DNA from 2 places in the Streptomyces sp. NPDC005402 genome. Region 1 is predicted to be linked to the other one. Evidence: riboswitches for the same ligand, from Rfam matches in the RefSeq annotation. Region 1 holds a riboswitch; the other holds the start of a gene.

The links. Region 1 has a riboswitch for glycine ahead of gcvT (glycine cleavage system aminomethyltransferase GcvT). Riboswitches for the same ligand answer to the same signal wherever they lie in the genome.
Region 2: it holds a riboswitch for glycine, as region 1 does, so the genes downstream of both, gcvP (aminomethyl-transferring glycine dehydrogenase) here and gcvT (glycine cleavage system aminomethyltransferase GcvT) in region 1, are expected to answer to the same signal.

The regions. Positions count from the first base shown of each region.
Region 1 is NZ_JBEXFB010000031.1:43,784-58,353, reverse strand. It holds gene ABZT02_RS39890 (ATP-binding cassette domain-containing protein) at 1-778, opposite strand, end outside; gene ABZT02_RS39885 (2-isopropylmalate synthase) at 775-2,400, opposite strand; gene ABZT02_RS39880 (FCD domain-containing protein) at 2,649-3,326, shown strand; gene ABZT02_RS39875 (MOSC domain-containing protein) at 3,355-3,897, opposite strand; gene ABZT02_RS39870 (glycoside hydrolase family 25 protein) at 3,927-4,484, opposite strand; gene ABZT02_RS39865 (RHS repeat domain-containing protein) at 4,741-5,643, shown strand; gene ABZT02_RS39860 (hypothetical protein) at 5,694-6,035, shown strand; gene ABZT02_RS39855 (hypothetical protein) at 6,035-6,487, shown strand; gene ABZT02_RS39850 (L-serine ammonia-lyase) at 6,527-7,894, opposite strand; gene glyA (serine hydroxymethyltransferase) at 7,951-9,216, opposite strand; gene gcvH (glycine cleavage system protein GcvH) at 9,231-9,608, opposite strand; gene gcvT (glycine cleavage system aminomethyltransferase GcvT) at 9,707-10,822, opposite strand; glycine riboswitch at 10,978-11,074, opposite strand; gene ABZT02_RS39830 (AAA family ATPase) at 11,257-11,916, shown strand; gene ABZT02_RS39825 (enhanced serine sensitivity protein SseB) at 12,009-12,806, shown strand; gene ABZT02_RS39820 (enhanced serine sensitivity protein SseB C-terminal domain-containing protein) at 12,973-13,728, shown strand; gene ABZT02_RS39815 (ABC transporter permease) at 14,063-14,570, shown strand, end outside.
Region 2 is NZ_JBEXFB010000037.1:44,422-58,991, forward strand. It holds gene ABZT02_RS41920 (hypothetical protein) at 607-948, opposite strand; gene ABZT02_RS41925 (APC family permease) at 1,183-3,135, shown strand; gene ABZT02_RS41930 (TOBE domain-containing protein) at 3,183-3,602, shown strand; gene gcvP (aminomethyl-transferring glycine dehydrogenase) at 3,661-6,546, opposite strand; glycine riboswitch at 6,722-6,817, opposite strand; gene ABZT02_RS41940 (PRC-barrel domain-containing protein) at 6,941-7,318, shown strand; gene ABZT02_RS41945 (hypothetical protein) at 7,813-8,055, opposite strand; gene ABZT02_RS41950 (DNA polymerase IV) at 8,157-9,524, opposite strand; gene ABZT02_RS41955 (MerR family transcriptional regulator) at 9,582-10,265, opposite strand; gene ABZT02_RS41960 (bifunctional nuclease family protein) at 10,529-11,002, opposite strand; gene ABZT02_RS41965 (MerR family transcriptional regulator) at 11,081-11,818, opposite strand; gene ABZT02_RS41970 (FHA domain-containing protein) at 11,837-12,742, opposite strand; gene ABZT02_RS41975 (DUF881 domain-containing protein) at 12,804-13,652, opposite strand; gene ABZT02_RS41980 (small basic family protein) at 13,658-13,990, opposite strand; gene ABZT02_RS41985 (DUF881 domain-containing protein) at 13,987-14,570, opposite strand, start outside.

The DNA.
Region 1 (14,570 bases):
CCCGGATCCGTACCGTCCAGCGGCCGTCGTGGCGCTCCAGGGCCAGCGGCAGGTCGAAGCACTTGCCGACCTGGTCACCGGTCAGGACGTTGGACGCCGGGCCCTGCGCGAGGACCCGGCCCTCGCGCAGCAGCATGGCGTGGGTGGTGCCGGGTGGGAGCTCTTCCAGATGGTGGGTGACCAGGACCGTCGCCGGCGTCGGATGCTCCCGGCGCAGGGCGTCCAGGGCCTCGATCAGCCGCTCGCGGCCCGGGAGGTCGAGGCCGGTCGCCGGTTCGTCGAGCAGTAGGAGCCGCGGCTCGGGCATCAGCGCCCGGGCGATGAGCGTACGGCCGCGCTGCCCCTGCGAGAGCGTAGGCCAGCGAGCGTCGCCGAGGTCGGCGAGACCGAGGGTGCCGATGAGCCGGTCGGCCCTCGCCCGCTGGGCCTGCGTCGGCCGCCAACGGGGGACGGGGGCAACGGAGTTGGTCAACCCGGTCAGGACGACGTCCCGGACCCGCAGGGGCGCGGTGAGCGGATGTCGCGGGTCGACGTGACCGACGTGGGTGCGCAGTTCCCGCAGATCGACCCGGCCGAGCCGGCGGCCCAGCACCTCGACCGTGCCGCGGGTGGGGTGGACCAGGGCGCCGCACAGGCTGAGCAGGGTGGATTTGCCCGCGCCGTTGGCGCCCAGAAGCGCCCAGTGCTCGCCCGCCCGGACGGTCAGGGAGACCTCCTGAAGGATCGGCCTCCCGTCCCGGACGAGGTGGACGTCCTCGGCGCGCAGGACCTCCGTCACCGCATCGCCCGGTTCATCGCGGACAGCACGGCCCGCACGGCGGCGGCCGGGCCCACGCCGGCGCCCCAGGCCGCCGTACGGCCGTCCACGCGGCACTCGGCGTAGGCCGCCGTGCCGTCCTCGGCGAAGTCGACGACCTCGACGGCGTACCCGGCACCGGCGAGCGCGTCCACGAAGGCCGAGAGCGCGCTGCCGCCCGTGCCCTCGTGGTCGCCGAAGCGGTCGTCGCGCTCCAGCGTGCCGACGAAGCGGTGGACGCCGGGCGCCTCCTCGTAGGCCGTCCCGTCGTGCAGCCGGACCTCGCCCTCCGTGAGATAGCGGGCCCGGAACAGCTCGTACAGCTCCTTCGGTGTCATCTCCCGGCCGCTGGCGTCGGTGGCCTCCTGGACGGCGCGGGAGAAGTCGGGGCGCATGCGGGGCGGCAGGTCGATGCCGTGGTGCGTGCGCAGCAGGAACGCCGTCCCGCCCTTGCCCGACTGGGAGTTGACGCGGATGACCGCCTCATAGGTGCGCCCGATGTCGGCCGGGTCGATCGGCAGGTACGGGACCTGCCAGGGTTCGTCCGGGTGCGCCTCCCGGTGGGCGAGGCCCTTGCTGATCGCGTCCTGGTGGGTGCCGGAGAAGGCGGTGTGGACGAGGTCGCCGGCGTAGGGGTGGCGCGGGTGCACCGGCAGCCGGTTGCACTGCTCGACCGTGTCCCGGACCGCGTCGATGTCCCCGAAGTCGACCATGGGGTCCACCCCTTGGGCGTACAGGTTCATCGCCAGGGTCACCAGGTCGACGTTGCCGGTGCGCTCGCCGTTGCCGAACAGACAGCCCTCCACGCGCTGGGCACCGGCCAGCACGGCGAGTTCGGCGCAGGCGACGCCGGTGCCGCGGTCGTTGTGCGGGTGGATGGAGAGGATCACCGAGTCGCGGCGGGCCAGGTGGCGGTGGGCGTACTCGATCTGGTCGGCGTAGACGTTCGGGGTGGCGATCTCGACGGTGGCGGGCAGGTTGTGGGTGACCGGGCGGTCCGGGCTCGCGTCCCACAGCTCCGTCAGTCCGTCGCACAGCTCCAGGACGAAGTCGGGCTCGGTGAGGTTGAAGGTCTCGGGGGAGAACTGGAAGCGGACGGCCGTGCCCTGGAGGGTGTCGGCCCGCCGTGCCATGTGCTCGGCCGCCTCCCGCACGGTCCGCCACACCTGCTTCCGGTCCCGGCCCAGGACCACGTCACGCCACACCGGTGAGGTCGCGATGTACAGGTGGACGACGGCACGCGGCAGGCCGGCGATCGCGTCGAAGGTTCGGTCGATCAGGTCGGTGCGGGCCGGGGTGAAGACGACGGGAGTGACGTCCTCGGGGACGGCGCCGCTCGTCACCAGGTGCCGTACGAAGTCGAAGTCGGTGCGGCTCGCGGAGGGATAGCCGACCTCGATCTCCTTGAAGCCGGTGCGCAGCAGCAGGTCGAAGAAGCGGCTCTTGCGCGCGGTGTCCATGGGCTCGGCGAGGGCCTGGTTGCCGTCGCGCAGGTCGACGGGGACCCAGAGGGGGGCGCGCTCGATGCGGGCGGAGGGCCAGGCGCGGTCGGCGGCGGGGACGTGGACGCGGTCCTGGAAGGGGCGATAGCGGTGGAACGGCATGGGGCTCGGACGCTGGGGGTTCCAGACGGAGGTCACGGTGTGTGCGGTCCTTCGGCTCGGTCTGCGGACGGAGACCGGCAGCACGGCGTCCCGCGGCGGGGTGCCGGTCGCGTCAGGCCCCGCCGCGGCAGCCGAGAAGAAAGAGACCGCGGAAGATCACGGACGATAGGCTAGTCACTCCTCAGCTCCTCAGACAAGTGAGAATCGGCTGAGTGTCCTTTGTCCTCGCACGAGTTGGTGAACCGCAGATGCCTCTGGGCCCCGTCCGCCCCAGCCCGCTGGTCGAACAGGCAGCCGAGCGGCTGCGTGAGCAGATCACCGCCGGGCATTGGCCCGTCGGCACGAAACTGCCTGGTGAGACCACGCTCGCGAAGGAACTCGGCGTCGGCCGCTCCACGGTCCGTGAGGCGCTGCGGGCGCTGGCCGGGGCGGGGCTGGTGCAGCCGCGACAGGGCGCGGGGGTCTTCGTCACCGCGACGGAGACGGTGGAGGACTGGCCCACGCGTCTGCGCCGGGCCGCGGTCACGGACGTCTACGAAGTCCGCATGGCGGTGGAGGTCCATGCGACCCGCCTCGCCGCGCGCCGCCGTACCCCCGAGGACGTGGCGGCGATGGAACGCGCCCTGGAGGGCCGCCGGGCCGCCTCCACATCCTCCGACGCGACCTTCGTCGACGCGGACATCACCTTCCACGCGGCGGTGGTCGCGGCCGCGCACAACCCCGTACTCGCCGACCTGTTCAGGGAGTTCACCCCGGTCCTGCGCGAGGGCCTGGTCGAGCTGCTGGCCCTGACCGGCCTGCGCGACGACGACCCCGACATCGCGGACGAGGCCCACGCGGCACTGGTCCGCGCGGTGGCGGACGGGGACGCGGAGCGGGCCGCGGAGATTCTGCGGGCGGAACTGGAGGATCCGTTCCGCGGCTGAGCGCCGGGGCGCTTCACCGACCCCGCGGTCACACGATGTCGAGCGGCCGGTGCGGTCCGACCGGCGGCTCGACCACGACCGTGTCCCCGGGGCGCACCACACCTCCCGCCACGACGACACTCATGATCCCGGACCTGAACCGGGCGCCCCCGTCCGGACTCCGCCCGACGACCTCCTTGAGCAGGCCCTTTTGGAAGCCGTCGATCTGCGCACACGGATTCCGCAGTCCGGTCACCTCGACGACGGCCTCGTCGCCCAGGTGCAGCAGGGTTCCCACCGACAGCCCGAGCAGGTCGACCCCGCGCGTCGTCACGTTCTCCCCGAGCTCCCCGGCGCGCACCTCGAACCCGGCCGCACGAAGCTCCTCGAACAGCTCGGCGTGCATCAGGTGCACCTGCCGGAGATTCGGCTGCGAGGGGTCCTTCTTCATCCGGAAACGGTGCTTGACCGTTGACCCGCCATGGACATCCCCCTCCACCCCGAACCCGGCGACCAAGGTGATGCTCTCCCGGTTCGGCTTCGTGAAGGAGTACGTCCCGTTGCTGCTGACCGCAGTGATCTTCCCGCCCATGGGGCAAGCCTAATGAGCAGGGTCGGGGGTCACGCGTCGGCGGCCCATTCGCGCAGGGCCGCCTTGCTCGCGAAGTCGGCGACGTTCTTGTCCACGGGGTCGTCGGTGTACTGGTGGAAGCGCCACTTCGCCTTGATGCGGGGCTTGCCTGCCGTGACGTAGTCGGCGATCCAGAGTCCGTCGCCGGCGTACGACGTGGTGTCGACGTTCAACCAGTAGTGCCTGTTCGTGTAGAGAACGACCCGGTTGTTCGGGCGGAGTTGCCGCACCTTGCGGATGAAGGCGTCCTTCTCGGCATTGCTCGCGTGGGTGCCGTCGCCCGTGGTCTCCCAGTCGACCGCGAGGATGTCGCCCCCCTTCTCGGGGGCGTGTTTGACGAAGTACTCGGCCTGGGCGGTGAGGTTGCCGGGCCAGAGGAAATGGTAGAAGCCGACGACCAGCCCGGCGTCCCGGGCGTGCTTGGTCTGCGCCGAGAGCTTCGGGTTGGTGTAGGAGCGGCCCTCCGTCGCCTTGATGAAGACGAAGGACAGACCCTCCGTGCTGTAGCTGGAGGACTGGTAGGCGCTGACATCGATGCCGCGGAGCATGTGGGGGCTCCTTGAAGTGAGAGTGAAATGAGTGTGGGGGGACGGGAGTTGATGATGCCCCACAGACCCGCTGCGGGAACCCCGACCGCGCCCGTGTATCGCCGCGGGCGACCCGGCGGTCTGCGCCGACCTCCACCTCCGCGTGAGTGGCGACCGGGAAAGCGGTGGACACGCCGTACAGGTCAGCCATGCCCGAAGTGCAGAGAATTGTCGGCACGCCGAACGGGGGCGACCGGGACCTGCTGGCTCAGCGCTCTTGAGCAAGGGCGGGGTCGCGACCACGACGCTGACCGACACACTCGGCCGCACCACCGAGACCCGGCAGTACGACAACGGCACCCCGACCGGCTCCTACACCTCCATCAAGTACCACTACGACGCGAAGAGCCGGCTCAAGGAGGTCGTCGACGACGACGGCACCACCTGGTCCTACGGCTACGACCTGATGGGCCGCAAGATCACGTCGACGGACCCCGACACGGGGACGACGAAGACGACGTACACGGACCTGGACCAGGTCGCCACGACCACCACGGCGCTCGGCACGGCCGACGAGAAGACACTCAGCTACACGTACGACATTCTCGGCCGCAAGACCGACATGTACGACGGCACGACGAAGGGCGCGGCGCACGAACTGGCCAAACGGACCTACGACTCGGTGGCCAAGGGCCAGCCGACGTCGGCGATCCGGTACGTCGGCGGCTCGTCCGGCAGCGCGTACATCAGCCAGACGGCCAAGCCCAAGAGCGTGCCCACGCCTTCGAAGCGCGGAACCGCGACGCTCCGGTGGGATCCTGACATGGGCTCCACGGGCCACGCCACCATCCGCGTGAACGCGCCCGGCCAGCCGCCGCTGGAGACGGAACAGGTGATCAACGGCGTCCCCGACATCAACGGTTCCTTCAGCGGTCAGCCCACCACCGCGGACATCGCCGAGGAACTCGGCCCCAACACCATCGAGCGCACCTTCGACCTCCCGGACGCCGCCGCCGCGCGGCAGGCGCAGGAGGACTCCATCGACGCGGAACTGGGTCCGTACGATGGAATCACCAACAGCTGCGTGACCTACTGTGTCGACATTCTGCGGGCCGGTGGTGTCGATATTCCGGCGGGTGGCAGAGGAATGGTCAGGTTGCAGCGAATGCTGGACGAATAGTCGGAGCATCCCGAAATTGACGTCGAAAATGAATGCTGGAGTGAATTCTGGTGCCCGAAGAAGACGAAAACCCGAATCGGATCCTCGCGGACATCATCGTCAGTAAGAAGGTCGGCGGTCTGCACCTTCGTCGGGTGGGCGAGATTCTGATCGCACGCGAGGAGATGAATCACTGGTTGTATGCGACCGGGCATCGAGAGCTCTCCGCGGACGAGCTCAGCGAGATCGTCGAACAGGTTTCGGAGCTTGAGGAGGCCTACATCCGGGCGTGGCGTGAAGGCGAGAACGCGGAGCGGCAGTGGTGGCTCTCCACGGGTTTGCCCAGGCTGGACACCGCGCTGCGAGAGGCGGCCGAATACTTCTCTGAGATCGGACGAAGGCAGAAGAACTGATGGGGCAGAAAACAACCGCGGCACGGCGTTCCGCGGGTACGCAGACCGTGCTGGACGTGCTTTTGCGCTGGACATGGATCAGACGCCGCACGCCCGCGCAGGACATCGAGGACTACGAGAACGGCCAGACGCTGCGGGTCGTGGGTTTCACGAAGAACATCGGCGGCGTGGACACGCGCTCCGTCGGCAAGGGCAAGAGCATCGCCCGACTGCGGCAGGGGTACCTACGGCTCGCCCCCGCGGAGGCTCCGGTCTGGAGCGACCGGCGCGGCGACCGCACCGCGACCCTGCACCCGCCGTTCCAGCTGAGGCTCACGGCCGAAAAGGTGCCGTTGGCGCACAAGTTCGACCGCTACGAACTCGTGGCCGCCGACGGGACGTACGACCTGGTGGTGCCGAAGATGGACGGGAAGCTGATACGGCACGTGTTGCTCTCGGCAGAGGGCGGCTGACACCGAGGGGCCATGTGCCGACGGTCCTGGTGGTGCCCCTCAGCACTCGATGATGTTCACCGCCAGCCCGCCCCGCGCCGTCTCCTTGTACTTCACGCTCATGTCCGCCCCGGTGTCCTTCATCGTCTTGATGACCTTGTCGAGGGACACCATGTGCGAGCCGTCCCCCCGCAGTGCCATCTTCGCCGCCGTGACCGCCTTCACCGCGGCCATGCCGTTGCGCTCGATGCAGGGGATCTGGACCAGGCCGCCGACCGGGTCGCAGGTGAGGCCCAGGTTGTGCTCCATGCCGATCTCGGCGGCGTTCTCGACCTGTTCGGGGGAGCCGCCGAGGACCTCGGCGAGGGCGCCCGCGGCCATCGAGCAGGCCGAGCCGACCTCGCCCTGGCAGCCGACCTCGGCACCCGAGATGGACGCGTTCTCCTTGAAGAGCATGCCGATGGCGCCCGCGGCGAGCAGGAAGCGGACCACGCCGTCCTCGTCCGCGCCGGGAACGAAGTTCATGTAGTAGTGCAGGACCGCGGGGATGATGCCGGCCGCGCCGTTCGTCGGGGCCGTCACCACGCGGCCGCCGGCCGCGTTCTCCTCGTTGACCGCCATCGCGTACAGCGTGATCCACTCCATGGAATGGGCCAACGCGTCGCCCTCCGCCCGCAGTTGACGGGCCGTCATGGCGGCGCGTCGGCGCACCCGCAGACCGCCGGGCAGGATGCCCTCCTGGGACATGCCCCGGGACACACAGGACCGCATCACGCGCCAGATCTCCAGCAGCCCGGCCCGGATCTCTTCCTCCGTGCGCCAGGCGCGCTCGTTCTCCAGCATCAGGGAGGAGATCGACAGACCGGTCTCCTTGGTCAGGCGCAGCAGCTCGTCACCCGTGCGGAAGGGGTACTTCAGCACCGTGTCGTCGAGCTTGATGCGGTCCTCGCCGACCGCGTCCTCGTCCACGACGAAGCCGCCGCCGACCGAGTAGTAGGTCTTGGACAGCAGTTCCGCGCCCGAGGCGTCGTACGCCCACACCGTCATGCCGTTCGCGTGGTACGGGAGGGCTTTACGGCGGTGCAGGACCAGGTCGTCGTCGAAGGAGAACGGGATCTCGCGCTCACCGAGCAGCTTCAGGACCCCCGTGGCCTTGATGCCCGCCACCCGGTCGTCCGCGCTCTCCACGTCCACCGTGCGCGGGGACGCCCCCTCCAGGCCGAGCAGCACCGCCTTCGGGGTGCCGTGGCCGTGGCCGGTCGCGCCCAGGGAGCCGTAGAGCTCGCAGCGGACCGAGGCGACGGCCGGCAGCAGGCTTTCCTTGCGCAGGCGGCGGGCGAACATGCGGGCCGCGCGCATCGGGCCGACCGTGTGGGAGCTCGACGGGCCGATGCCGATCGAGAACAGGTCGAAGACCGAGATGGCCACGGGAACTCCTTCACAAAGGGTGGGGGCACACGTCGTCGGGTGCCCCCACCGCGGAACTACTTGTTCAGGCCGGCGTACAGCGGGTGCTTGTCGGCGAGGGCCTTGACCCTGGCCTTCAGCGCCTCCACGTCGTACGACGGCTTCAGTGCCGAAGCGATCACGTCCGCCACCTCGGCGAAGTCCTCGGCCGTGAAGCCGCGGGTGGCCAGGGCGGGCGTGCCGATCCTGAGGCCCGACGTCACCATCGGCGGGCGCGGGTCGTTCGGGACGGCGTTGCGGTTGACCGTGATGCCGACCTCGTGGAGACGGTCCTCGGCCTGCTTCCCGTCCAGCTCGGACTCGCGCAGGTCGACGAGGATGAGGTGCACGTCGGTGCCGCCGGAGAGCACGTTGACCCCGGCCTCCCGGGCGTCGTCGGCCGTCAGACGCTCGGCGAGGATGCGCGCACCGTCCACCGTACGCCGCTGGCGCTCCTTGAACTCCTCCGAGGCCGCGACCTTGAAGGACACGGCCTTCGCCGCGATCACGTGCTCCAGGGGACCGCCCTGGAAGCCCGGGAAGACGGAGGAGTTCAGCTTCTTCGCGAACTCCTGCTTGGCGAGGATGATCCCGCCGCGCGGTCCGCCCAGCGTCTTGTGGGTGGTGGAGGTGACCACGTCCGCGTGCTCGACGGGGTTCGGGTGCAGCCCCGCGGCCACCAGGCCGGCGAAGTGCGCCATGTCGACCCACAGATACGCCTCGACCTCGTCGGCGATCCGGCGGAACTCCGCGAAGTCCAGCTGCCGCGGGTAGGCGGACCAGCCGGCGATGATCACCTTGGGCCGGTGCTCCTTGGCGAGCTTCTCCAGCTCGGCCATGTCGACCAGACCGGTCGCCGGGTCCACGTGGTACGCGACCACGTTGAACTGCTTGCCGGAGAAGTTCAGCCGCATCCCGTGGGTCAGGTGACCGCCGTGGGCGAGGTCGAGCCCGAGGATGGTGTCGCCGGGCTGGGCCAGCGCGAACAGGGCGGCCTGGTTCGCGGAGGCACCGGAGTGGGGCTGCACGTTGGCGTACTCGGCGCCGAACAGCTCCTTGACCCGGTCGATGGCGATCTGCTCGGCCACGTCGACGTGCTCGCAGCCGCCGTAGTAGCGGCGGCCCGGGTAGCCCTCGGCGTACTTGTTGGTGAGGACCGAGCCCTGGGCCTCCATGACCGCGAGCGGAGCGAAGTTCTCCGACGCGATCATCTCGAGGGTGGACTGCTGACGGTCCAGCTCGGAGTCGACCGCGGCGGCGATCTCCGGGTCGAGTTCGTGCAGGGGGGTGTTCAGTGCGGACATCGGGTGCGGACTCCTCAGCCGGCGGAAAAGGCGGTGTACTCGTCGGCGGAGAGCAGGTCGGCCGGCTCCTCCGTGACGCGTACCTTGAACAGCCAGCCGCCCTCGAACGGGGCGGAGTTGACCAGCGCCGGGTCGCTCACGACGTCCTCGTTGACCTCGGTGACCTCACCGGAGACGGGGGAGTACAGGTCGCTGACCGACTTGGTCGACTCCAGCTCGCCGCAGGTCTCGCCCGCGGTCACCGTGTCACCGACCTCCGGGAGCTGGACGAAGACGACATCGCCGAGCGCGTTGGCCGCGTGCTCCGTGATGCCGACCGTCGAGACGCCGTCCTCGGCGCCCGACAGCCACTCGTGCTCCTTGCTGTAACGCAGCTGCTGGGGGTTGCTCATGGCCTGAATTCTCCTGTACGCGAGGGAGTGCTGGGTGAAGGGGGACTGCGAAAGGCGTGCGTGAGCAGCGGCTCTGTGCTCAGCATCACTTACGGCGGCTACTTCTGGCGCTTGTAGAACGGCAGCGCCACGACCTCGTACGGCTCGTGGCTGCCCCGGATGTCCACGGCGACACCCGTCGTGCCCGGCGCGGCGTACATGGCGTCGACGTACGCCATCGCGATCGGCTTGCCCAGCGTGGGCGAGGGGGCGCCGGAGGTGACCTCGCCGACCACCTTGCCCTCGGCGACGACGGCGTACCCGGCGCGGGGGACCCGGCGGCCCTCGGCGATCAGGCCGACCAGGACGGGCGGCTCGTGGTTCGCGTGCTCCGCGGCCTCACGCAGGGCCGCGCGGCCCACGAAGTCACCCTCCTTGTCGAACTTCACGACCCGCCCGAGCCCGGCGTCGAAGGGGGTCAGCTCGCGGGACAGCTCATGCCCGTAGAGCGGCATGCCCGCCTCCAGCCGCAGCGTGTCCCGGCAGGACAGCCCGCAGGGGACGAGTCCGACGCCCTCGCCCGCCTTGCTCAGCGCCTGCCACAGCTCGACCGCGTGCTCCGGCTTCACGAACAGCTCGAAGCCGTCCTCCCCGGTGTACCCGGTGCGCGCGATCAGCGCGGGGACCCCGGCGACCGTGCCCGGCAGGTCGGCGTAGTACTTGAGGCCGTCGAGGTCGGCGTCGGTCAGGGACGCGAGGATCCCGGGGGACTCCGGACCCTGTACGGCGATCAGCGCGTACGCGTCCCGGTCGTCCCGCACCTCGGCGTCGAAGCCGGCCGCGCGCTCGGTCAGCGCGTCGAGGACGACCTGGGCGTTGGAGGCGTTGGCGACGACCATGTACTCGGTCTCGCCCAGCCGGTAGACGATCAGGTCGTCCAGGATGCCGCCGTCGGCCCGGCAGATCATGGTGTAGCGGGCCCGGCCGACGCCCACGGAGGCGATGTTGCCGACGAGGGCGTAGTTCAGCAGCTGGGCGGCCTGCGGTCCGGTCACGGTGATCTCGCCCATGTGGGAGAGATCGAACAGTCCGGCCTTCGTGCGCACCGCGTTGTGCTCGTCGCGCTCGGAGCCGTAGCGCAGGGGCATGTCCCAGCCGGCGAAGTCGGTCATCGTGGCGCCGAGGGAGCGGTGCAGGGCGTCGAGCGCGGTGTGCCGGGGTGCAGAACTGGTCATCGGACGGTCGTCTCCAGAATCCAAGGCATGACAGGCGAGGGCGTTCCTCCCCATCTGTCATCGGAACCTGAGAGGTTCGCCCTGATCACGAAGTGACCTCGGGCTTGCACCGTGGGTGGGGCCACCGACGTCGGTGGCCCGCTTTTCAGATGTGCCTCGCCCGCGCGGTAACGGGGCCTGAGAGATTCAAGGGAGGGACTTGCTCCTTCGGCGCCCGGGTACACGTACCCGGGACTCTCCCGCGCGGATTCAAGCGGCCGGTATGCAGTTGGCGCGGCCATCATTGCATGCCCCGGACGCCGAGGGCAGGGCCGCATCCGGCTCCTCCCTTTGTAACTGCCTTGTGGCGGTACGCATACAGAAACGCGAGAGATCATCCATTACCTTCTCTTTACGCTCGGTGGGGAGGGGAACCCCGATCCCGGAGGAGGACGATGACGGTGAACAGGACCACGGCGTACGCGACGACCTCGGCCATCGCGCTGCCCGAGCAGCCCGCGGTCCCGGCCGTCGAGGCCCGCCCGGTCGTCCGTGACCTGCGCGACCGCGCGGGCCGCAGTCCACACGCCCTGCTCTTCGGCCCGGGGGACCTCGTCGTCATCACCGGCCTGCCCGGCAGCGGCAAGTCCACGCTGATGAAGCGTGCGGTCCAGGGCGTCCGGATCGACTCCCAGGACACCCGTGACCGCTGGGACGGCCGGCTGTCCCGCTTACTGCCCTACGCCGTCTACCGCCCCCTGGTCCGGCTCGCGCACTACGCCGGGCTGCGCCGCGCCCTGCGCTCCGGCGAGGGAGTCGTCGTGCACGACTGCGGGACGCAGGCCTGGGTGCGGGGCTGGCTGGCCCGCGCGGCCCGGCGCCGGGGCGGCACCCTGCATCTGCTGCTGCTCGACGTCACGGCGGACACCGCGCTGGAGGGCCAGCGCGAGCGCGGCCGGGGCGTCTCGCGGTACGCCTTCCTGCGGCACCGGGGGGCCGCCGCCCGGCTCATCCGCTCCGTGGAGCGCGGTGACCTGCCCCAGGGCTGCGGTTCGGCGGTGCTGATCGACCGGGACGCGGCGGCCGTGCTGCGGCGGATCGGGTTCACGGGCTGAGGCGGGCGGGTTTCCCGGGCTGAGCCACCTTTGCGTCGCACCCGCTAGCCTTCAGCCACATCAGTAGCGGTTCACAGCAGGCGGTCAGACAGATGGACTTCCCGGCGGATCTTCCCGCGGACTTTCCAGGGCAGGCGCACCCACACCCCCATCCGCACGGCGGATGGCCCGGCAACGAGCTGGAGGAGGTGCTCTCGGCCTCCCTCGGCATGCCCTCGGCGGGCGGCCGGATCATCGAGGTGCTCGGCCGCAGCTTCGTCTGGATCCCCCTGCCGAACGGCGGCGGTCCGCACAGCGGCCCCCTCGACCTGCCGACCCTGGAGATCGGGGGCCAGGCGTTCGTCCCGGTCTTCAGCTCCGAGGAGCAGTTCCGCCAGGTCGTCGGCAGCCATCTCTCGTACACCATCGCCCCGGCGGTCGAGTTCGCCCGGGGTCTGCCCCCGCACGTGGGCATCGCGGTGAACCCCGACGGCGTGGTCGGCGTCCCCCTCCCGCCCGCCGCCGTCGCCGACCTGTGCCGGGTGGGCCGCACTCCGCTGGACGGGCCGAACACCGGTGGCCGGGTCAAGCTCTACGAGCCGGACTGGCAGGACGACCCGGTCGACTTCCTGGCGGCCGCGTCCGCCGAGTTCGCGGCCACCGGAGTGGTCCTCACGGCCCGCCGCTGCCTGGCCGCCATCGAAACGGCCGAGCCGGTCATGTTCGTGGGCGTGGAACTCTCCCAGTGGGAGGGCGACCTGCGCACCCTGCCGATGGACGCCCTCGGCCGGGCCCTCGGGCACACCCCGGTGCGGTGGCCGGTCAACCTGGTCCTGCTGGACGTGGCGGACGACCCGGTGGGCCACTGGATGCGCGAGCAGGTCCGGCCCTTCTACCTGCACGGTCACTAGACCTGCTGTCAGGGGCGCCACACGCGCCCCGCACCGCCGACGGTCAACAAGCCCCGACCCGGTAGGCGCTTAAGCTGTTCCCATACCTGGGGCAACCTTCAAGAAGGGGCGGCACAACGTGAGCGGCGCCAGCGGAACCGGCACCACGACCGGCCAGGTCGAGCACATGCTGCGCCAGGTGACGCCCGGGCGCTACGACGCCTACGAGGCCTTGCTCAAGGCACTCGCCAGCCCCGGCTCCGGCCAGATCTGGATGCTCCTGTGGCACGGCCAGTCCGGCTCCCCGGACGCCCAGTACGGAAACATGGAGGTCGGCGGCTACGGCTACGCCCCCTGTGTGACCTCGGCCCAGGAGCTGAGCGCCAGTGGCTGGAACCGTTCGTACGAAGTGGTCGACGGCATCGACGTGGCCCGCACGCTCTATCCCGACCACTACGGTCTCTGGCTCAACCCGCACGCCCCCGGCGGCGGCGTCGGCATCCCCTGGCTCGACCTGCGCCGCATCGCCACCGGCCTGGAGCGCCAGCCCGCGGGGCCGCTCCGGCTCTCCGAACCCGGCATCGAGATCCCCCAGTTCTACGCCCTGCTGGTGCAGAACGCCCACCGCACCCCGGCGGTCCGTTCGCTGCGCCGCGCCTGGGTGCAGCCGGCGCTCGGGGCGCCGTATCTGGCCATCGGCCTGGACGTGTACGACACCAGCCCCTCGGCCGTGGACTCGGTGCGCGCGATGATGCAGCAGTCGATCGGCGCCGTCCCGGACGGGCTGCCGGTGTCGACCGTGGCGATGTCCGACGAGTACGACCCGGTGGCGCTGTGGATGCGCGCCGGCGCCCGTCCGTTCTACGACCGCGAGGCCCACGGATCGCCCGCCCAGTCGCCGGCAGCCGGGTACGGCTACCCACCGGCCCGCGGCGGCTACTGAGAGCAATGACAAGCGTTCGGCTCGTTTACATAACGGCCACATTTCTTCGCGCGTAGATAGCGGCGGATCGTCGCGAAGATCTCTTATTGTGCTGTTTTGTCCCAACTGGCATGCGTCCGGGGTGTGTTACCCGCTGTTCGGATAACGGAATCCCTCGTACTGCATCACGGTTACGCATACTTTCCTCGCCAGGCCTGGCGGGTGATCGCAGCGAAGCTGAAGACTCCCCAGGCAGACGCAGGATCAGACGTTCCTGCGAGCTGAGCAAGTCGACAAAGCCGTAATCCACGGCAGGTGTAGGCCGGTCACCACCGGCGAGAGGGGTCGGGTCACTGTGACCGCACCGATCGAGACCACCGGGGCGCAGGCCGAGGCGCAGCCGGAGGCTGTCCTCGTCGGCGTCGACAAGGGGCAGATCGAGGGCCGTTCCCTGGGGCAGATCGCCTGGTCCCGGTTCAAGAAGGACAAGGTGGCGGTCGCCGGTGGCGTGATCGTCATCCTGCTGATCCTGCTCGCGGTGCTCTCCCGGCCCATCCAGGCCATGTTCGGGCTGGACCCGAACGCCCTGCACCAGGATCTGATCGACCCGAACACCTCGCTGCCCAAGGGCGACTTCGGCGGCATGAGCTGGTCGCACCCGCTCGGTGTGGAGCCGAAGTTCGGCCGCGACATCGCGACCCGCATCCTCGAGGGCTCCTGGGTGTCGCTGGTCGTCGCCTTCGGCGCCACGATCCTGTCCAACACGATCGGCGCCGTGCTCGGCGTGGTCGCCGGCTACTACGGCGGACGGGTCGACACGATCATCAGCCGGCTGATGGACACCTTCCTGGCGTTCCCCCTCC
Region 2 (14,570 bases), on a different contig from region 1:
CCCCTGTGCACGGGGAATGTTCGCGGATTGATCCGCCAACTCCCCCCGGAAGGACCCGCTTAGAGAGATGGGGACCGCTCGCGCGGCGAACACTTGCGGCGCGGAACCGATCCGGGGCATCCCGCTCGACTCCCCTCGGCGCCAGAGCGCCGAGGCATGGGCACCTCACGTCGGCCCCCCACACGGGCAGCCGATCCAGACCGGACCAACCCGCCGTGCACCGGGGCCGGGAGAAACCTCCGACGACCCGTGTCACCGCACCTCGGCCACGCCTGACGCCTCCGAACTGCCGAAACATTCGGTAGCACTGGCGAACATTACGAAGCGCTCCGGCGCGGAGATTCCGCACGGACCGCTTCACCTCGACCCACCAGCCAGGGGCCTGGCCTGCACTGCCACCCACTCCGCGTGATGTCAGCTCCTTTCGTGAGCCGAACAGCGTGTCGAGGTGCCCAGCGGTGGCGTCCGCGGCTGTCCGCCCCCGGAGAGCGCAGGCGACGCCGATCGCGGCGACATCGCCCGGTCTGTCGACGGCGCTTCCACCGGCTTCGCGGGTCTCGATCGGGGACTTGGACATCTCCCCCGAGGCAGATGGTTGACGTGGTGTCAGGCGGCCGAGCACCGCCGCTCCGGCAGTTGCGGCAGCACCTCGGAGCCCGTTCCAGTGGCCCGTTCCTCCAGGTCCAGCACTCGCAGATGGACGCGGGCAACCCCGGCGTCGACGTACCGCCCGACCAGGTCGACGATCCGATCGGGCGTGCCCGCGAAGCTCTCCGGACGCCGCCGCCCACCCAGCCCCGCGGCTCGTGCGGTGACCTGGGGCTCGCCCTTGCCACAGCACACCGTCTGCAGCACGGAGACCCTCGGGGCCTCGGCGGCCCGACCGGTCTGCTCGGCCTTCACCTGCAACCGCCCGGAGATCCCCACCGCTCGTTCCTGCCCCGACATGACGCTGCGTGTCCATCGAGACCACTCCACCCAGGCAACTCGAAGCGGGCGTACGGCGGCCCTCTCAACTGGCCCATCACCCACCTCTGACGTTCCGCAGGCCGAGTCTTAACGGAAGTTTGACGCCCGCACACCCTCCAAGCACGGGCCCGAACGTCACTCTCCGCTTACGCTGGTCCCGCCGTCGGACGGGCGGCCGGACCCGAGCTGAGCCGCATCTAGGAGCACGCCCCGATGGCCACCACCGAGCACCCTCCCCCGAGTCGTCTGCGCTCCTGGATGCTGGAGGGCCTGTCCGACATGGGCAAGAGCGGCGGCCACACCGGCCCCCATGCCGAACCGGAACCCCCGCACCAGGGCCAGCCCTGGTGGCGGGTCATGTGCCTGACCGGCGTCGACTACTTCTCCACCCTCGGCTACCAGCCCGGCATCGCCGCCCTCGCGGCCGGCCTGCTCTCCCCCATCGCGACCATCGTCCTGGTGATCGTCACCCTCGCGGGCGCCCTGCCCGTGTACCGCAGGGTCGCCGAGGAGAGCCCCCGCGGTGAAGGCTCGATCGCCATGCTCGAACGGCTGCTGTCGTTCTGGCAGGGCAAGCTCTTCGTCCTCACCCTGCTCGGCTTCGCCGCCACCGACTTCCTGATCACCATCACCCTGTCCGCGGCGGACGCCTCCACCCACCTGGTCGAGAACCCGCACCTCACCGGCGCCCTGCACGACAAGCAGATGCTGATCACCCTCGTCCTCGTGGCCCTGCTGGGCGCGGTCTTCCTCAAGGGCTTCCTGGAGGCCGTCGGCGTCGCGACCGTCCTGGTGGGCATCTACCTCTCCCTGAACGTCGTCGTCGTGATCGTCGGCCTGTGGCACATCATCACCGCGGAACACGTCATCACCGACTGGTCCAGCGCCCTGACCACCGAGCACGGCAACGTCTTCGTGATGATCGGCGTGGCCCTGATCGTCTTCCCCAAGCTCGCCCTCGGCCTCTCCGGCTTCGAGACCGGCGTCGCCGTCATGCCACACGTCAAGGGCGACCCCGATGACACCGAGGAACGCCCCACGGGCCGGATCCGCGACACCAAGAAGCTGCTCACCGTCGCAGCCCTCATCATGAGCTGCTTCCTGATCGCCACCAGCTTCATCACCACCCTGCTGATCCCGGAGAGGGACTTCGAGCCGGGCGGCCCGGCCAACGGCCGCGCGCTGGCCTACCTTGCCCACAACTACCTCGGTGGCGTCTTCGGCACGGTCTACGACATCTCGACCATCGCCATCCTGTGGTTCGCCGGCGCCTCCGCGATGGCCGGCCTGCTCAACCTGATGCCGCGCTACCTGCCCCGCTACGGCATGGCCCCGCACTGGGCCCGCGCGGTGCGCCCCATGGTCATCGTCTTCATCCTGATCGCCTTCCTGGTCACGTGGATCTTCGACGCGAACGTCGACGCACAGGGTGGCGCCTACGCCACCGGCGTGCTGGTCCTGATCAGCTCGGCGGCGATCGCGGTGACCATCGCCGCCCACAAGGCCGGCCAGCGCGGCTGGGCCATCGGCTTCGCCGTCATCTCGGCGGTGTTTCTCTACACGACCGTCGTCAACGTCATCGAACGCCCCGACGGCGTCAAGATCGGCGCTTGCTTCATCGCCGGCATCATCCTCGTCTCGCTGCTTTCACGCCTCGCCCGCGCCTTCGAGCTGCGCGTGACCAGCGTGACGCTCGACGACATGGCGGAACGTTTCATCCGGGACATGGCCAGCCGCAAGATGCGCTTCATCGCCAACGAACCCGATCAGCGCGACCGGGCCGAGTACCGCGACAAGATCGAGCAGATCCGAGAGGACAACGACATCCCCGGCGAGGACTTCGTCTTCGTCGAGGTCACCGTCCTGGACCCCTCCGAGTTCGAGGCGAGCCTCACCGTCCGCGGCGAGGTCCTCCACGGCCGCTACCGCGTCCTGACCTTGGAGTCCTCCTCCATCCCCAACGCCCTGGCCGCCCTCCTCCTCCACGTCCGCGACACCACCGGCTGCACCCCGCACATCTACTTCGAGTGGACCGAAGGCAGCCCCTTCGCCAACTTCCTCCGCTTCTTCCTCTTCGGCCAGGGCGAGGTCGCCCCCGTCACCCGAGAGGTCCTCCGCGAGGCGGAACCCGACCGCGCCCGCCGTCCGCGCGTCCACACCGGCTGATCCGCGCATACCGAACATGAGCCGCATACAGCCCTAAGTTGATGCGCATGACCCTGAGCATCCGCAACCAGCTCCCCGGCACCGTCACCGCCGTCACCCCGGGCGAGGCCATGGCGACGGTCAAGATCCGACTCGACGGCGGCCAGGACCTCACGGCCGCGATCACCCTCGATGCCGTCGACGAACTCGGCCTCGCCCAGGGCACATCCGTACGCGCCCTGGTGAAGTCGACGGAGGTCTCCCTCGCCACCGCCCCGGTCCGGGGCGTGTCCATCCGCAACCAGCTCCCGGGCACGGTCACCGCCGTGGCCGCCGGCGCCGCCATGGCCACCGTGAAGATCGCCGTCGAGGGGGGCGAGCTCACCTCCGCGATCACCGCGGACGCCGCGACCGACCTCGCCCTGGCCGCCGGCACCCCCGTGGTGGCCCTCATCAAGTCGACCGAGGTGTCACTGGCGAAGGAGTAGGCCCGCCCCGGCGCAAAGAAAGAGGGCCCCGCCGAGACGGGGCCCTCATCACCTCAGGTCAGTCCTCGTACGCGTCCAGCGGCGGGCAGGAGCACACCAGGTTCCGGTCTCCGAAGGCCTGGTCGATCCGCCGCACCGGCGGCCAGTACTTGTCCGCGACCGACACGCCGGCCGGGAAGACGGCCTCCTCGCGCGTGTAGGCGTGCTCCCACTCCCCACCCAGCGCCCCGGCGGTGTGCGGAGCGTTCCGCAGCGGGTTGTCGTCGGCGGGCCACTCCCCGGCCCCGACCTTCTCGATCTCCCCACGAATGGCGATCATCGCCTCGCAGAACCGGTCGAGTTCGATCAGGTCCTCGGACTCGGTCGGCTCGATCATCAGCGTCCCGGCCACCGGGAACGACATGGTCGGCGCGTGGAAGCCGTAGTCGATGAGCCGCTTGGCCACGTCGTCGACGCTCACCCCGGTCGCCTTGGTCAGCGGCCGCAGATCGATGATGCACTCGTGCGCGACCAGCCCGCCAGGGCCGGTGTAGAGCACGGGGTAGTGCGGCTCCAGCCGCTTGGCGATGTAGTTGGCGGAGAGCACCGCCACCTGCGTGGCCCGCTTGAGCCCCTCGCCGCCCATGAGCCGCACGTACGCCCACGAGATCGGCAGTATCCCCGCGGAACCCCAGGGCGCGGCCGAGATGGGCCCGACGCCGGTCTCCGGGCCCGCCGCGGGCTGCATCGGGTGGTTCGGCAGATACGGCGCCAGATGCGCCCGCACACCGACCGGACCGACGCCCGGGCCACCGCCGCCGTGCGGGATGCAGAAGGTCTTGTGCAGGTTCAGGTGCGAGACGTCACCGCCGAAGTGTCCCGGCTTGGCCAGTCCCACCAGCGCGTTGAGGTTGGCCCCGTCGACGTACACCTGCCCGCCGGCCTCGTGCACCTGCGCGCAGATGTCGGCGACGTGCTCCTCGAACACACCGTGCGTCGAGGGGTACGTGATCATCAGCACGGACAGCTCGTCGCGGTACTGCTCGATCTTCGCCCGCAGGTCCTCGACGTCGATCTCGCCGTCCCCGGCGGTCTTCACGACGACGACCTTCATACCCGCCATCACGGCGCTGGCCGCATTGGTCCCGTGCGCGGACGACGGAATCAGACACACGGTCCGCTGCTCGTCACCGTTCGCCCGGTGATACCCGCGTACGGCGAGCAGCCCGGCCAGCTCGCCCTGCGAACCGGCGTTGGGCTGCAGCGACACCTTGTCGTACCCGGTGACCTCGGCGAGCCGCTCCTCCAGCTCCCGGATCAGCGTCAGATAGCCCTGCGCCTGCTCGGCGGGCGCGAAGGGGTGCAGCTGCCCGAACTCGGGCCAGGTGACCGGCTCCATCTCCGTCGTGGCGTTGAGCTTCATGGTGCAGGAGCCCAGCGGGATCATGCCCCGGTCGAGCGCGTAGTCGCGGTCGGCGAGCCGACGCAGGTAGCGCAGCATCGCGGTCTCGGAGCGGTGCTGGTGGAAGACGGGGTGGGTGAGGAAGTCGTCGCCACGCAGCAGCGCGTCCGGCAGCGCCTCCTCGGTGGCCACGTCCAGCGCCTCGATGTCGGCCTCGACCCCGAAGGCGTTCCACACGGCAGCCACCTGGGCCCGAGCGGTGGTCTCGTCACACGCGACGGACACGTGGTCGGCGTCGACGAGGTGCACGTTGACGCCGTTCCGCCGCGCCGCGGCGACGACCTCCGCGGCCTTCTGCGGCACCCGCACGGTCAGCGTGTCGAAGTAGGACCCGTGCACGACCTCGACCCCACCGGCGCGGAGCCCCGCCGCGATGATGGTGGCGTACCGGTGCGTCCGCCGCGCGATGCCCCTGAGCCCGTCGGGCCCGTGATAGACGGCGTACATCCCGGCCATGACCGCGAGCAGCACCTGCGCGGTGCAGATGTTGCTGGTCGCCTTCTCCCGGCGGATGTGCTGCTCACGCGTCTGCAGCGCGAGCCGGTAGGCCTTGTTGCCGTCGGCGTCCACGGACACACCCACGAGCCGCCCGGGCAGGCTCCTGGCGAACTTCTCCTGGACGGCCATGTATCCGGCGTGCGGCCCGCCGAATCCCATCGGCACGCCGAACCGCTGCGTGGTCCCGACCGCGATGTCCGCCCCGAGCTCACCGGGCGACTTCAGCAGGGTCAGTGCGAGCAGGTCGGCGGCGACGGTCACGAGCGCGCCGAGCTCGTGAGCCTGGTCGATGAGCGGCTTGATGTCCCGGACGGCCCCGGAGGCGCCGGGGTACTGGACGAGCACCCCGTTGATCTCACGCCCGGCGACCTCGGCCGGGATCCCGTCGCTGAGGTCGGCGACCACGACCTCAAGGCCGGTCGGCTCGGCACGGGTCTCGATCACGGCGATGGTCTGCGGCAGCGCGTCGGCGTCGACGAGGAAGAGCCCCTTCTTGTTCTTCCCCATCCGGCGGGACAGTGCCATGGCCTCCGCCGCCGCGGTCCCCTCGTCGAGCAGCGAGGCACCGGAGGTCGGCAGCCCGGTCAGGTCGGCGACCATGGTCTGGAAGTTGAGCAGAGCCTCCAGCCGCCCCTGCGAGATCTCCGGCTGGTACGGCGTATAGGCCGTGTACCAGGCCGGGTTCTCCATGACGTTGCGCAGGATGACGGTCGGGGTGAAGGTGCCGTAGTACCCGAGCCCGATCATGGAGTCGAGCACCTGGTTCCGGTCGGCCAGCGACCGCAGCTCGGCCAGCACCTCGGCCTCGGTACGCGCACCGGGCAGTTCCAGCGCATCGGCGTTCTTGATCACATCCGGCACCGCGGCGGCCGTGAGCTCGTCCAGCGAGCCGTAGCCGACCTGCGCGAGCATTTTGGCCCGAGCCTCGTGATCAGGGCCGATGTGACGCTGCTCGAAGGGGATTCCCTGTTCGAGCTCGGAGAGTGGAATGCGGTGGGCGGTCATTGCGGAGGCCTCCTGGTCTGACGCGACCTTCGAGGGGTACCCCGGCACGGGTACCCCGACGGCCTCCCCCTCTGTCATCTCGACCTGAGAGCTTCACCGGCTGCCCGAAGGCCGCCGGCTTTCACCGTCGGTGAGAGCGGAAGGTGTCGACGCCCGCCCTGCTTTCCAGAGTGACCTCGTCCGTGCGGTACGTGAGCCTGAGAGATTCCGGGGAGGATTTGCTCCTTCGGCGCCTCCGATGGTGTCTGGAGGACTCTCCCGCACGGGGTCAGCAGCCGCTGGCAAGCCTACCAGCGGGGCTGCCGCACGAGTCTTCGAGTGGCCGCGCACCCCGATGTGCTCTTTCGTAGTGCTTACGACCGCTTCGGATGAGTTGCGACCAAGTGGAGGGCACGTGCAGACCGACATCGATCCGCGCAACCTGATCGGCCGCAAGGCGTTCGACCGCAACGGCACCAAGATCGGCACCATCGACGAGGTCTACCTCGACGACGCGACCGGCGTGCCGGAATGGGCTGCCATACGCACCGGCCTCTTCTCCCGGGACGCCTTCGTCCCCCTTGAGCCGAGCGAACTGATCGAAGGCACCCTGCGCGTCCCCTTCGACCGCACCCTCATCAAAGACGCCCCCGACTTCGGCGTCGGCCGCCACCTCTCCCCCGACCAGGAACTCCAGCTCTACCACCACTACGGCCTCGACGTGGCGGCACCGCCCCCGATCCCGGACCGGGACTTCGGCAAGCTGGCGGGCACGGAGGACGTGGAAGCCTGACCACTCGCCCCGCACCGTCTCGACGTCCGACCGGGCCACGACGCCCAAGGTCGCCGACGGCATCGGGGTCTTCGTCCGCAGGGAGCGCACCCACCACCCCGGCAACCGAGCCGAAGCCGACACCCGACCGACACCCCCCGCCCTCAACCACCGCCGCGCCCACCTCAGCCCAGCCGGCCCTCCCCACAACCCCGCGGCCACCCGAGCTCTGCATGCCCGCCGACGCCCACCCCAGCCGGACGTCCTACACGCCCGCCGCCCCACGCGGACCCCGATAGCCCTTCCGTGCCAGACGCTCGGCACGCCTCGCCGGCCCCATCCGGATCCTGGCAGACCCGCTCAGCACACCCTCCGGAACCCCGGGAACCCCCAGGGGGCGCGGGGAACTGCGCGACCAGCCACGACGGCGCTGTGGACGGGATGTGGCCTGTCGCGGCACTCACGACCCCCTCGGCGTCCCCCACCGGTACGAACGCCACCGCGTCCCACGCGATCTACGCGTCCCCGATCGCGTCAGCCGTAGCCGATCTCAGCGAGACGCTGGGGGTGCCCTTGAACTCGTACGACCCGAGCGAGACCCATCTGTTGTTCCCGCCCGTGTCCCGGGAGATCGTCTTCTCCACGCCCGTGCCGTCACCCAGGTCGATGCGGTACGTGGCCGACGGCGTGTCGGCCTCGTGGTCCGGCAGGTGCAGCGCCCTGCACGCCTCTCCGCCCCACGACGGCCCGCCAGGCACCCCACACCCCACCCAAACCGCGACGACCCCACACACAGCCCCGCAAGGCCGCCGAAGGCGCTCAGCCCCCACAGGGGCCACCCGCACCCGACAACGAACTGTCACGGGAGGTGCGGGAGGTGCGGGTGGGAACCCATCACCTCGACCAACGGCAACGGCTCAGCCGGCTCCAGCGCGGGATCATCGACAAGAAACGTCCGCACTCGCCCCGGCTCAGAACCCGGCGTCTCGAACCGCACGGTCACCCTCCCCAGCCCACTCCCCTGCACCCACCCGTGCCCGTACTCGGCATGCCGCACGTCATGCCCGGCGACCCACCGCCGCTCGACCACCACGTCCCGCACCTCAGCAGGGACGTCATCAGCCACCTCCTCGACGGCATGATCCACCCCCTCCCCCGCGGCCTGGGCGAACAGATCCTCCTGAGTGAAGTCGGCAAGCCCGGAAACCCCCACCCCCAGCAACCGCACACCCCCCGTCGAGTCGACGCCCTCCAGCAACCGCAGGGCGGCCTCCCGCACCACGGCGGGATCATCCGTGGGCCCCCGCAAGGTCTCGGACCGCGTCAAGGTCGAGAAGTCGTACCGCCGCACCTTCAGCACGATGGTCCGCCCCGACAACCCCGCCTCACGCAACCTCCGCACACACCGGTCCGCCAACCGCTGCACCTCGAGCCCGACCCGGACCCGGTCATGGATGTCCACGTCGTACGTGTCCTCCACCGACACCGACTTCGTCTCCCGCTCCGCCACCACGGCCCGCTCGTCCCGCGCCAGCGCCATGGCGTACAGCCCGTGCCCGTGTGCCTTCCCGAGCAGCCGTACGAGCTCGTCCTCCCCCGCCTCGACGATCTCGTCGACCGTATGGATCCCGGCCCGCCGCAGGTGGTCCCCCGTCGCCGGCCCCACCCCGGGCAGGGTCCGCACCGGCAGCGGCCCGAGCAGCGCCCGCTCGGTGCCCGGCTCGATCACCACCAGCCCGTCCGGCTTGGCCTGCTCCGAGGCGATCTTCGCGAGCATCTTGGACGCGGCCAGCCCCACCGACCCCGTGAGCCCGGTGAAGGCCCGTATGTCCGCCCGCAGCTTCGCTCCGACCAGTCGCGCCGAGGCCTCGTCCCAGGCCGCCGACCCGGCCTCCAGGTCCACGAACGCCTCGTCCAGGCTCAGCGGCTCCACCAGCGGCGACAGCTCCCGCAGCAGCCCCATCACCTGCTCGCTGATGGCCTTGTACAACCCGAAGCGGGGCACGAGATACGCGGCGTTCGGCGCGAGCCGTCTCGCCTGGGCCGTGGGCATCGCCGAGTGCACCCCGAACACCCGGGCCTCGTAGGACGCGGTGGCCACCACTCCCCGCGGTCCAAGGCCGCCCACGACGACCGCCTTCCCGCGCAGACTCGGCTTGGACGCCTGCTCCGCCGAGGCGTAGAAGGCATCCATGTCGAGATGCAGGATCGTGGGCGCTTTTCTCACATGTCCGATGCTGCCCTACGCCACTGACAATGCCCCGCCGCAGAGGGCGGGCAGGCGTCAGACCGCCCGGTTGCGCCGCCTGGCCAGCTCGTCCGCGGGGTTGTGCCCGATGAGCGTCTCCCCGGTGTCGATGCGCTCCCCGTGCAGCTGCGAAAGGGCGCTCTCGACATCCCGCCACACGACGCCCACGGCGATCCCGAAGACTCCCTGACCGCCCTGGAGCAGCGCGTGGACCTCGTCGGGCGAGGTGCACTCGTAGACCGTGGCCCCGTCGCTCATCAGGGTCATGCGCTCCAGGTCCTGGAAGCCGCGCTCCCGCAGGTGCTGGACCGTGGTGCGGATGTTCTGCAGCGACACACCGGTGTCGAGGAACCGCTTGACGATCTTCAGGACGACGACGTCCCGGAAGCTGTAGAGCCGCTGTGTCCCCGACCCGTGGGCGGGCCGCACGCTCGGCTCCACGAGCCCGGTGCGCGCCCAGTAGTCGAGTTGCCGGTAGGTGATGCCGGCCGCGGCGCACGCCGTGGGACCGCGATAGCCGATCTGCTCGGACGCCATGGACGTCGCCCCTCCGCTGCTCGGCACGGCCGCCGGTCGCTGCGGAACGGGGTCGGCCGCGCTGCCGTGATGGGGATCTCCCCAACCCGACCGAAGTTGAGAGCTTGGGGGAGGGTACGGACCGCTTGCCCCGAGACTCCGTCCGGGGGCACCCCCAGCCGTACCGTCGCCGCTGCTTCTCACGCCGACCTCCGTCCTTGACCTGCCTTCTCGACGGTAGGCAGTCACCAGGGGTGCGTCAACGATCGCCACACTCGGCACGCCGAGTGATAATCACCCTAGGAGTGGTTTGCCGTACCCCACTGCGGGGAAAGGCTAGCCGAATGCGCTCCGCGCGGGCCGCAGGACGCTCTCACGCGCCGGTGGCAAATGCCAGCATTTCGGTGACGACCGGACACGGCCGACCCGTCACGGACCACTGATCCGCCGGATCGACCGCTGCTGCCTCACTGGCTGCTGGTGCCGAAGTCCTCGGGGGAGATCTGGTCGAGGAACTCGCGGAACTTCTCCACTTCGTCCTCCTGCTCGTCCGGAATCGCGATGCCGGCGTCGTCGAGCACTCCGTCGCTGCCGTAGATCGGCGTCCCGGTGCGCAGGGCCAGCGCTATGGCGTCGGACGGCCGCGCGCTCACCTCGACCCCGCTGGCGAAGACCAGCTCCGCGTAGAAGACGCCCTCACGCAGGTCCGTGATGCGTACTTCGGTGAGCTCCTGGCCGACCGCCTCCAGCACGTCCTTGAACAGGTCGTGGGTCAGCGGTCGTGCGGGGGCCATGCCCTGCTGCGCGAAGGCGATCGCCGTCGCCTCCCCCGGCCCGATCCAGATGGGGAGGTAGCGGTCGCCTCCCACTTCACGCAGGAGCACGATCGGTTGGTTGGAGGGCATTTCGACCCGGACACCTACGACATCGAGCTCGTTCACACAGCAACCCTAGGCCGTGCCCGGGACGTTTGGGTAGTCGGGCAGGAAACGGGTGACGATCCGGTGCCCCGGCCGCCCTCAGGGCAGGCGTACGCCGAGCGCGGTCTGCACAAGTGCCGCGTGCAGCCTCACCGTGAGCCCCGCGAGTTCCTTGGCACGGGCTTCGGCGTGTGCGCGGGTCTGCGGGTTGCGGTGGCGCTTCAGCGGCGCCACCACCTGGTCCACGAGCCCGGCCTCACGGTCGGCGGCCGCCTTCATCGCCCGCAGATGGCGCGGCTCGATCCCGAACCGCCCGAGCTCCACGACGAGGGCGGCCACGGTCACCGTCTCGGCGTCGTAGGCCCCGTCCGGCAGCGGCGTGATGAGCCCGTACGACTCCCACTCCGTCAGGTCCGACTCGCCGATCTCGGCGGCGGCGAGCAGCTCGGCCCGGCCGATCCGGGCCGCGGTCGGGCCTTCCGAGACCTCCAGGACCGTTTCTCCGTCCCGCTGGCGGCCCACCGTGGGCAGCGGGACGGCCTCGCCGCGCTCCATGGCGTCCAGGTGCTCTCGGATCACCTTGAGCGGCAGATAGTGGTCCCGCTGCATCCTCAGGACATGGCCGAGGCGCTCGACGTCCCGGCTGCTGAACTTGCGGTACCCGGAGGGAGTCCGCTGCGGCTCGATGAGGCCCTCGGACTCCAGGAAACGGATCTTGGAGATCGTGACCTCGGGGAACTCGTCGCGCAGCACGTTCAGCACTGTGCCGATGCTCATCAGCCCACTGTCCGTGGCGGCGGTGCCGTGTCCGGCACCGCCGCTCGGTGTTTGAAGCATGGACCTTCCCTGGGAGGGTCAGTAGCCCTGCTGGCTCGCGTAGAACACCAGCCGGTACTTGCCGATCTGCACCTCGTCGCCGTTGTTCAGAGCGACCGCGTCGATCCGCTCACGGTTGACGTACGTGCCGTTGAGACTGCCCACGTCGGACACCGTGAACGAGCCGTCCTGGCCGCGGCGGAACTCCACGTGCCGGCGCGAGACCGTGACGTCGTCGAGGAAGATGTCGCTCTGCGGGTGACGGCCGGCCGTGGTCAGCTCGCCGTCCAGCAGGAAGCGGCTGCCCGAGTTCGGCCCGCGACGCACCACCAGGAGCGCGGAGCCCAGCGGGAGCGCGTCGACGGCAGCCTGTGCCTCCGGGGAGAGCGCCGGCATCTGTGTCTGGCCGGTGACCTCGGAGTCGTAGGCCTCGAGTCCCGAGATGGAGATGGTGGAGGTCGTCTCCGAGGGACGCTCGGGAACGGCTCCGGCCCGCAGCGGGGCGCCGCAGTTGGAGCAGAAGCGGCTGTTCTCCGCGTTGCGGTTACCGCACCTCGTACACACCAGGGCCGACATAGGGGAAAACCCTCCACCCGTACTTGAGGTTGACGGCTGCCCGAAACCTATGCCGCCGGACTGGGCAGGGTCAACAGACGGCGCGCCCTGACCTCCGGAAACGTCACCACCCGGGCCGCCGACCTGGTCCCGGAACAGTGGGCGCTGGCCCTCCGCGTCAGGCTGTGCGCGATGGCGAGCGGTCGCATTGTCGCTGCCTTCTCGCGCGCTCTTGCCGAACAACTTCGCAAACAACTTCACGGGCGATTCCCCTTGACCGAAACAGACCCGCCCGTGGGGCAGGACGAACCCTGATTGAACACACCGGTCGACCCGGACACCCTCACAACGTCCGTTGCCACCAGACAGTTTCCACCACGCACCACCCATTCGGTGCGCCGACCCCCCGCAACCTCATGCCCTGGCCGGATGCCCCCCATGCACCCCCGGTTCACCGGGAGGACGACCGAGCGTAGTCAGGCCGCTTCGCCGCTCGCAAGGCGTCCACGACGATCTTGTCCGACTGCTCGACGGTAACGGTGGCCTGCTCCTTCTCGAGAGTCTGCACCACGCCTCCAGGGATGTTCAGCGCCGGTTCGAGGTCCTGCGGATTGCCGATGACCTTGAAACGAAACGGCGCGGTGATCTTGTTCCCGTCGACGCTCACGCTCTTGTCCGACTCCGACAGATAGGTGCCCGCGACGACCCGTACGCCGTTCACCTGGATCGCCTCCGCCCCGGCCGCTCGCAGCTCCTGGATCGCGTCGAGCAGCATGTCCGCCTCGACCGTCCCCTTGGTGTCCTCGATCGTCATCGTGATGCCCGGTCCCTGCGCGGCCACCGTGCCGGCGAGGATGCCGAGTTGCCGCTCCTTCTCGACCGTCTGCTTGCGGGCCTCCTCGGCCTGGTCGGAGCTGTTCTCCAGCTCGTCCCGCTGCTTCTCGAGGCCCTGCTTCTCGTCTTCAAGACGCTGGGTACGGTCGTCCAGTTCATCGAGGATGCGTACGAGATCTTCCTGCCTCGCCCCCCGCAGCGCACTGTCACTGTCGCTGTTGGACGCCACCTGGATGGCGAGGCCGAATCCGAGACCGAACAGCAGCACCGCGACGATGAGTTGGGCCCGCGTCACACGCGGCGGCCAGAGCCCCTGCACCAGCCGCTGACGCCCGGTCAGCACGGGCTCTGCAGCCGGGCTGTCGGGCCTCTCGGTCTTCTCGGTCTTCTCGGCAGGCGTCGCCGGGAGTTCCTCGGGCAGTTCCTTGCGCAGCCCGTTGCCGGGCGTCTCGTCCTGTTCGCTCATCGGCCTCACGCCCGGAAGACGTGCCGGCGGATCGCCGCGGCGTTGGAGAAGATCCGGATGCCGAGCACGACGACGACACCGGTCGAGAGCTGGGCGCCCACGCCCAACTTGTCGCCCAGGAACACGATCAGGGCGGCCACGACCACGTTCGACAGGAACGACACGACGAAGACCTTGTCGTCGAAGATGCCGTCGAGCATGGCCCGCAGCCCCCCGAAGACGGCGTCGAGCGCCGCCACCACGGCGATCGGCAGATAAGGCTCGACAACCGCCGGAACCTCAGGCCGGACCAACAGGCCGGCCACGACTCCCACGACGAGGCCCAGTACGGCGATCACGATGTGCCCTTCTCAGTTCTCGGCTCTGCTGTACGTACGATCACACTCGGTGCGGCCGGCAGCCGGAGGTCGTCCTCCGCGGAGATGGCGGTCCGGATGCCGTAGTTCTCTTCCAGGGCGTGCAGATACAGTCCGTCGGCGCTGTCCTGGAACCTGGTGCTGAGCCGCTGCCCGTCCCCCACCGCAAGCACCGTATAGGGCGGAACCAGCGGCTTGTTGTCGACCAGTATCGCGTCACCCGCGGCCCTGATCGCCGACAGCGCGGTCAGCCGCTGTCCGTTGATGGAGATGGCCTCGGCGCCCGACTCCCACAGCCCGTTCACGACCCGCTGCATGTCACGGTCGCGCACCCGCCCGGTGTCGGAGAACCCCGATGTCTCACGCGGGTTCCCGTCGCCGCCACCCGTGCTGGCTTCCTTGGCGTCGTTCACGACCAGTTTGACGCCCGGGCCGTGCACCTCGACGGCGCCCGACAGGATGCCCACGAGGTCGGCCTGGCCGCTGTCGCCACTTTGCTTGAGCGCCTCGCGCTGCCGCGTGCTCACGTCGTCGCGCAGTTGGTCGACGCTCTTCTCGAGCC